Regions from separate parts of the Planifilum fulgidum genome, predicted to be linked through region 1. Evidence: riboswitches for the same ligand, from Rfam matches in the RefSeq annotation. Region 1 holds a riboswitch; the other holds the start of a gene.
The links. A riboswitch is a leader RNA that binds a small molecule or an ion and turns the genes downstream of it on or off. The one in region 1 is predicted to bind thiamine pyrophosphate.
Positions count from the first base shown of each region.

Region 2: linked by a shared signal. The riboswitch ahead of thiC (phosphomethylpyrimidine synthase ThiC) and the one ahead of BM063_RS01490 (thiamine phosphate synthase) in region 1 are both predicted to bind thiamine pyrophosphate.

Region 1 is NZ_FOOK01000002.1:95,562-99,127, forward strand. It holds gene thiO (glycine oxidase ThiO) at 28-1,140, opposite strand; gene BM063_RS01490 (thiamine phosphate synthase) at 1,185-1,853, opposite strand; TPP riboswitch at 1,849-1,955, opposite strand; gene BM063_RS01495 (DedA family protein) at 2,064-2,681, opposite strand; gene BM063_RS01500 (NADH-quinone oxidoreductase subunit D) at 2,771-3,566, opposite strand, start outside.
Region 2 is NZ_FOOK01000046.1:6,987-10,552, reverse strand. It holds gene thiC (phosphomethylpyrimidine synthase ThiC) at 1-1,630, opposite strand, end outside; TPP riboswitch at 1,854-1,966, opposite strand; gene BM063_RS16325 (ATP-binding cassette domain-containing protein) at 2,203-3,033, shown strand; gene BM063_RS16320 (DeoR/GlpR family DNA-binding transcription regulator) at 3,348-3,566, shown strand, end outside.

The DNA.
Region 1 (3,566 bases):
TCCCCCTTTCACGGGCAGCCGGAATGTTTACGGCTGCGACAGGCGATTGGGCGAAAAGGGTTTCAGATCCGGAACTTCCTCTCCCGCGATCATTTCGGCAATCCCCTGGCCGGTGACGGGACTGAGCAAAATGCCGTTGCGGAAATGGCCGGTGGCGACAAACAGATTGCGGTAGGGTTCAAACTTCCCGATAAAGGGAAGGCCGTCGACGGACCCGGGACGGACGCTGGACCAGGCGCGGATAAACGTGCTGTCCGCCAATTCCGGGACCAGCCGGACCGCTTCCGAGGTCAGTTTCTGAATGGCGTCCATCGTCACCCATTCGGTAAAATCGCCGGCCCGCTCCGTCGCCCCCACGATCACCTTGCCGTCCGCTTTGGGGACCAGGTAGCATCCCTCCGCAAACAGCGTCCTTTCAAAGAGCGCCCTTCGGGGATATACCGCCAGGGATTCCCCCTTGACCGGAACCACCGGCAATCGCAATCCCAATTTCCCCGCCAGCGCGGCGCTCCAGGCCCCCGCCGCCAGCACCACGTGCTCCGCCTGAAACGTCCCCCGGTCCGACTCCACCCTTTCAATCCGGTCCTTTCCGGCGCGCAAGGCAGTCACTTCACACCGCTCGATCAGTTCGGCCCCGAGCAGCTCTGCCGCATAGGAAAAGGCCCGGGTCAACCGGGAAGAGGAAACATGGGAATCCCCGGGGATGTACAGCGCCCCTTCGATCCGGTCGGACACCGCCGGTTCCACGCTCCGAACCCGATCCCTGTCCCACCAGTCCGCCGTCCCGCCGCGTTCGCGCTGCCAAACCCCCCGCTTATAAAGCGCCTCGGCCTCTTCCCGGGTCCAGGCGATCCGCAACACGCCCGTCCGGATCAATTCGATGTCGATGCCGGTCAGACGATACAGCTCCGAAGCCAAATCGGGAAACATGGACCGGCTCTTCACGCACAGCTCGCTCAACGGCCCCGGTTCGGCCATCTCCACCTGGGCTCCCAATATCCCCGCGGCGGCGGACGAGGAGTGGGAGCCGATCAGATCCCGCTCCAGGACGGTGACCCGCGCTCCCCGCTTGGCCAGATAGTATGCGATGGAACAGCCGATCACACCACCTCCGATCACCACCACATCCCGCTCATGCAACCTGTAGCCCCCCTTTTTTCTCCTCTCCGGCGCACTCCGGATGGTCACGATAGGCGATCCAGCCGTGCCCTCATTCGACGGGCCGCCCCTTCGGGATTCGGACTGTCCATCAGAGCGGAAAGGACGGCCACCCCCGCACAACCCGTCTCCATCACCCGGGGAATCCGCTCCGCGTTGATCCCACCGATGGCCAGAACCGGAACCTTCACGGCCCGAACCACCCGGGAAAGCAGTTCAAGCCCCTTCGGTGGAATCCCCGGCTTGGACGGAGTGGAAAATACATGGCCGAACATCAGGTAGTCCGCCCCCAGGGCGGCCGCCTGTTCCGCGGCCCGGACCGAATGAACCGACACCCCCACCCGATGCCGGCAACCGACGATTTCCCGCACCCGATCCACCGGCAGACCCGCTTCCGGCAAATGGATGCCGCAACCAAGCGCCATGGCCACATCCAGCCGATCATGAACGACCAGCTGTCCTGAAGTCAAAAGCCCTCGCTCCAAAAGCCTGCTCCCCAAGCGATACATCTCCCGGGCGGTCCGGCTTTTCCACCGCAGGTGGACCTGGTCCACCCACGGCCGGACCTTTTCGACAACGGCCACAATGTGGTCCGGCAAGTGGCGGTCCCCGGTGACGAGATGAAGTCTGGCTCCGATTCCCGTCTCCCCCTTTCCTGCAAAAAACCGGTATCCTGGTGGATACCGGCAACGCACGCAACCGCCACATTCCTTGCGCTGGTATTACCCAGGTCAAGTTCAAAGGGTTGGGGCGCAAACCCCTCTCAGCACCGTACAGGTGCACCCCCAGTGGACTCCTTTCACGTTTTTCTATTATTCTAGCAGTCCCCCGCAAAGGGCGTCAAATCGCATCCCGCATCCGCCCTTCCGGAAGAGGGGGCGCGATTTTCCGAAAGCCTCCCTTCATCATTTGGGGCGGGAGGACCCGGCCCGGTTCTGGCTTATCGACCAGCAATACCAGGCGAGAAACCCTCCCGCCAGGATCAGGACCAACAGAAACACCGGCCCGAGACGGTTAAGGAAATGAAACACCAGTTCCCAGCTGGAACCCAGCACATACCCCAATCCGATGAAGGTGGCGCACCAGACCACCGCCCCGCAGTAGGCGTACAAACCGAACCGGGCGTAAGAAAGTCTGGATATCCCGGCCAAATAGGCGGTCAAATGACGGACTCCCGGGATGAAGTAGCCAAAAAACAATACCCAGTTGCCGTATTTCCGGAACAGAAACTGAGTGATCCGGAGCCTTCTCCGCGTGATGAAGAGTTTGCTTCCGTATCGCTTCAGGAGAGGATAGCCGAAACGCGTTCCCAGTACGTAGCTGAGGGTGATTCCGCCGACGGAGCCGGAAAGGGCGCTGATGTAAGTGAGATACAGATTCAATTTCCCCTCCGACGAAAGATACCCGATGAAGGTCATGAAGATTTCATCGGGAAGAGGAATGCCGGCGATTCCCAGGATCAGAAAGAAGACAATCCCGATATATCCGTACTGCAACAAAAACTCGGCCCATGTCTGTTCCATTCAGTTAACCCCGTTTTTGATCAAGTTCAGACCGCGCTTGTGAAAAGCGGTTCCAGCCTCATCAAGGGGACGGGAACCGCTTCCGCTTCTCAACCGTCAACGTCACCGAGCACGATATCCACCGCACCGAGGATGGCGATCAAGTTGGCGATGTTTTCCCCTTCCAACAGCTGGGGCAAAATCTGCAGATTGTGGAAGGACGGCCGGCGCCAATGGATCCGCCAGGGATTGGCTTTCCCTTTGCTGATCAGGTGAACGCCCAGCTCTCCCCGGGGGTTTTCCACCGCCGTGTACACTTCCCCTTCCGGCGGGCGGATCAACCGCGGCACTTTCGCCATGATCGGCCCTTCGGGGATCTGCTCCACCGCCTGTTCGATGATCCGCAGGGATTGACGGATTTCCTCCATCCGGACCTGGAAGCGATCGTAACAGTCCCCCTCGGTGGCAATGGGAACATCAAAATCGAACCGGTCATAGATCGAATAGGGCTGATCCTTCCTCAAATCCCGCTGAATTCCCGTGCAACGGAGGCACGGACCGGACAATCCGTACTGGACGGCGGTTTTTGCGTCGTATTTGCCGACTCCTTTGGTCCGGTTGATGAAGATTTCGTTGCCCCCCACCAGTTCGAGATATTCTTCGTGACGCTCCCGCAGGTAGGAAACCAGATTGCGCACCTTGTCCAGCCACCCTTCGGGAGCATCCCATTTGACACCTCCGACCCTCATGTAATTGTATGTGAGGCGGGCGCCGGATATCTCGTTGAACAGATCGATGATCTTCTCCCGATCCTGGAAGGCGTACAGGAAGGGACTCATCGCGCCGATGTCCAGAAGATAGGTGCCGAACCAGACCAGATGGCTGGCGATCCGGTTCAGTTCCATC
Region 2 (3,566 bases), on a different contig from region 1:
AGATGCGCATGCTGCAGAACTTGGGGCCGCACATGGAGCAGAAGTGGGCGGTTTTCGCCGGTTCCGCCGGCAGGGTTTCATCGTGATAGGCCCTGGCTCTTTCCGGATCGAGGGACAGATTGAATTGGTCCGTCCAGCGGAATTCAAAACGGGCTTTGGACAAGGCGTCGTCGCGAAGCTGGGCGCCGGGATGCCCCTTGGCCAGATCCGCGGCATGAGCGGCGATTTTGTAGGCGATGACCCCTTCCTTCACATCTTCCTTGTTGGGCAGCCCGAGGTGTTCCTTCGGCGTGACGTAACAGAGCATGGCGGTGCCGTACCAGCCGATCATCGCCGCGCCGATGGCGGAGGTGATGTGGTCGTAACCCGGGGCGATGTCCGTGGTGAGGGGGCCGAGGGTGTAGAAGGGCGCTTCGTGGCAGATTTTTTGCTGAATCTCCACATTTTCCCGGATTTTGTGCATCGGAATGTGGCCGGGTCCCTCGACCATCACCTGCACATCGTATTCCCAGGCGATTTTCGTCAGTTCCCCGAGGGTTTTCAATTCGGCGAACTGCGCCTCGTCATTGGCGTCGGCGATGGAACCGGGCCGCAGGCCGTCCCCCAGGGAGATGGCGATGTCGTATGTCCGCAGGATTTCGCAGATCTCCCGGAAATGGGTGTAGAGGAAATTCTCCTGGTGGTGGGCCAGACACCAGGCGGCCATGATGGAACCGCCCCGGGAGACGATGCCGGTCACCCGGTTGGCGGTCAGCGGGATGTACCGGAGCAGGACGCCGGCGTGGATGGTGAAGTAATCCACGCCCTGTTCCGCCTGTTCGATCAGGGTGTCCCGGTAAATTTCCCAGGTCAACTCCTCCGGTTTGCCCCCCACCTTTTCCAGGGCCTGATAAATGGGGACGGTGCCCACGGGGACCGGCGAGTTGCGGATGATCCATTCGCGGGTGGTGTGGATGTTTTTTCCCGTCGACAGGTCCATGACCGTGTCGGCACCCCAGAAGGTGGCCCACCGCATTTTTTCCACTTCTTCCTCGATGGAGGAGGAGACGGCGGAGTTTCCGATGTTGGCGTTGATCTTGACGAGAAAATTTTTCCCGATGATCATCGGCTCGCTTTCGGGATGGTTGATGTTGGCCGGAATGATCGCCCGCCCCCGGGCCACCTCTTCCCGAACGAATTCGGGGCTGACGTTTTCCCGGATGGCCACGAATTCCATCTCCGGAGTGATGATCCCCCGGCGGGCGTAATGCATCTGTGTCACGGCGCGCCCCGGTTTGGCCCGGAGCGGTCGGCGCTTGAGTCCGGGGTACGGTTGAGAGGGACTTTCGGACTTCGAAGAATACCCGTCGTCAATCGGTTGCGGTTGCCTTCCCTCGTATTCCTCCACATCTCCGCGCCTTTCGATCCACCGGCGCCGGAGCGGGGGCAGTCCCTTCCTGACGTCGGTCTCCACATCCGGATCGGTCCAGGGGCCGCTGGTGTCGTAGACACGGACCGGAGGGTTTTCCCTTTCCCCGAACCGGCCGGTGGTCGGTGAAAGCCGGATTTCGCGCATGGGCACGCGGATGTCCGGCCGGGATCCCTGGATGTACACCTTTTTGCTCGCCGGAAAGCGGAAGTCGTTGGACATTCCTTCTCCTCCTCCTTCTTTTGAACGGTTTGGCGCACACCAACGGAAGGGGCTTGAGAAGGGAGAAGGGGTCCGTCGGATTCGGTTCGGAGAGATGATGCACCGTTTCTTCATCTTCTGGATTGAACGGAAATGCCGTCGGATTTAAAAACCATTCCAAGAAAAAACCGCATGCCCGCAGGCATGCGGCGAACGGAACCCGCACCGCCCCGAAAAGGGCGCCGGGCCCCCTTGTCTCCATCCCTGCGCTGGCATTACCCAGATCAGGTTCAACGGTCGGCGGCAGATCCCCCGCCCTCTCAGCCTGGCTTTCCCCAAGCTCCCGTTGGATATGCGGTTGTCGCTTCGAAAGTATCACATCCCCCGCAACGGGTCAATCAGCCGAAACGACCGCTGCGGCCCTTTAAAATTATTGAACACGGTTAAAAGAGATTTAACCGTCCGAATCTTAGCCAAATGCGGGGGGAGGCGGATTTATCCGATGGATCAAGAGATTGGAAAAGACCCTTCTTTCTGCCCGGGTTTTCGGGTATCCTTAATGATAGGTGCATCGGATGAAAGGATGAAAGTCCTTGCGGATTGAGTGGTCTCATCTCAACAAGGTTTATGCTTCCAAAAACCATCCGCGGTCACGCCGAATCGGCCTTCTCGATTTTACCGCCGCCGCGAGGAAAGGCATCACTGCGATTCTCGGTCCCGAAGGCTCCGGAAAAAGCACGCTGTTGCAGCTTACCGCCGCCCTGCAGGTCCCTGACGACGGGCGAATCACCTACCAGTTGGAGGACGGCGAAACGGTGATCTGGTCCCGGGGACGCGCGGCCGCCGCGGGCACCTCCGCCCTGGGAAATTTGAAATCCCGCATGATATACATTCCGCCCATGCGCCGGATGAACCATTCCATCTCTCTCGAAAAATATCTCTTATACCGCGCCCAGCTCAGCCAATTGCCCTATCCCAGGAGGCGCGTCGCCGAGCTGATCGCCGAATGGGGATTGGCCGCCGTCCGGCGCGCCTCCCTTTCCGCCATCCCGGGGGAAATGGTGAAGCGGGTGTTGCTGGTTGAGATGTTGCTCCGGGATCCGTTGATCGCGCTGCTGGACGAGCCCACGGCGGGGCTGGACCACTGGGGAAAACGGCTTTTGTGGCGGGAATTGCGCCGCCTCGCGCCTCACCGGATCATTTTGGTCGCCACCCGGGATCTCCGCTGGGCGGAATGTGCGGATGACCTGCTGCTGATGGAGTCGGGCACTTGTCGCCGGATGGGACCCAAAAAACTGTTGACGGCCAACGTGCCGGAAGGGACGGTGGCCGCTTGGTATGAAATGATGCAGACTTTTGCCAATCATCGTTCCCGTTCCCGCAGGGCAGGCTTGATCGCCGAGCGGCGGGAAAAGGGGTACTGACCCGGCCCGCCGCGTCTTGTCGGAGCCTGAAGGGTGGCGCGGCCTTCCGCCGCCCGGATCGCCTCGGCGTAAAGGGCGGATTCGGTGGTTCTCCGGGCGCCTTCGGCGGGCGCGGAACATTTCCGACTTCCCGGATCAGGGGGTGAAACCGGCCGGCACGGGATGTGCCGGTTTTTCTTTTGGCAAAATAAAAGCAACCAAGCACGGATTCAAACAAATTTCATTTGAAACGATCATAATCAATCAAATATAATCAAAGTAGATCAACCGGAGAGGGGGGAGGAGAGATTTTCGCCGAGGAACGACAGAGGCGCATGATGGAGTACATTTACGAGCGCAAACGAGCCACCGTGGCGGAATTGAGCGAGGTCTTCCGGGTGTCCGAGGCGACGGTGCGCCGGGACCTGAAGGAATTGGAGGAAGCCCATCGGATTCAGCGCACCCACGGGGGAGCCATTCCCCGGGAGCGGGTGGGGTTTGAACCCAGCGTCCAGGAGAAAAAGGATCAATTCGCCCAGGAGAAACAGCGCATA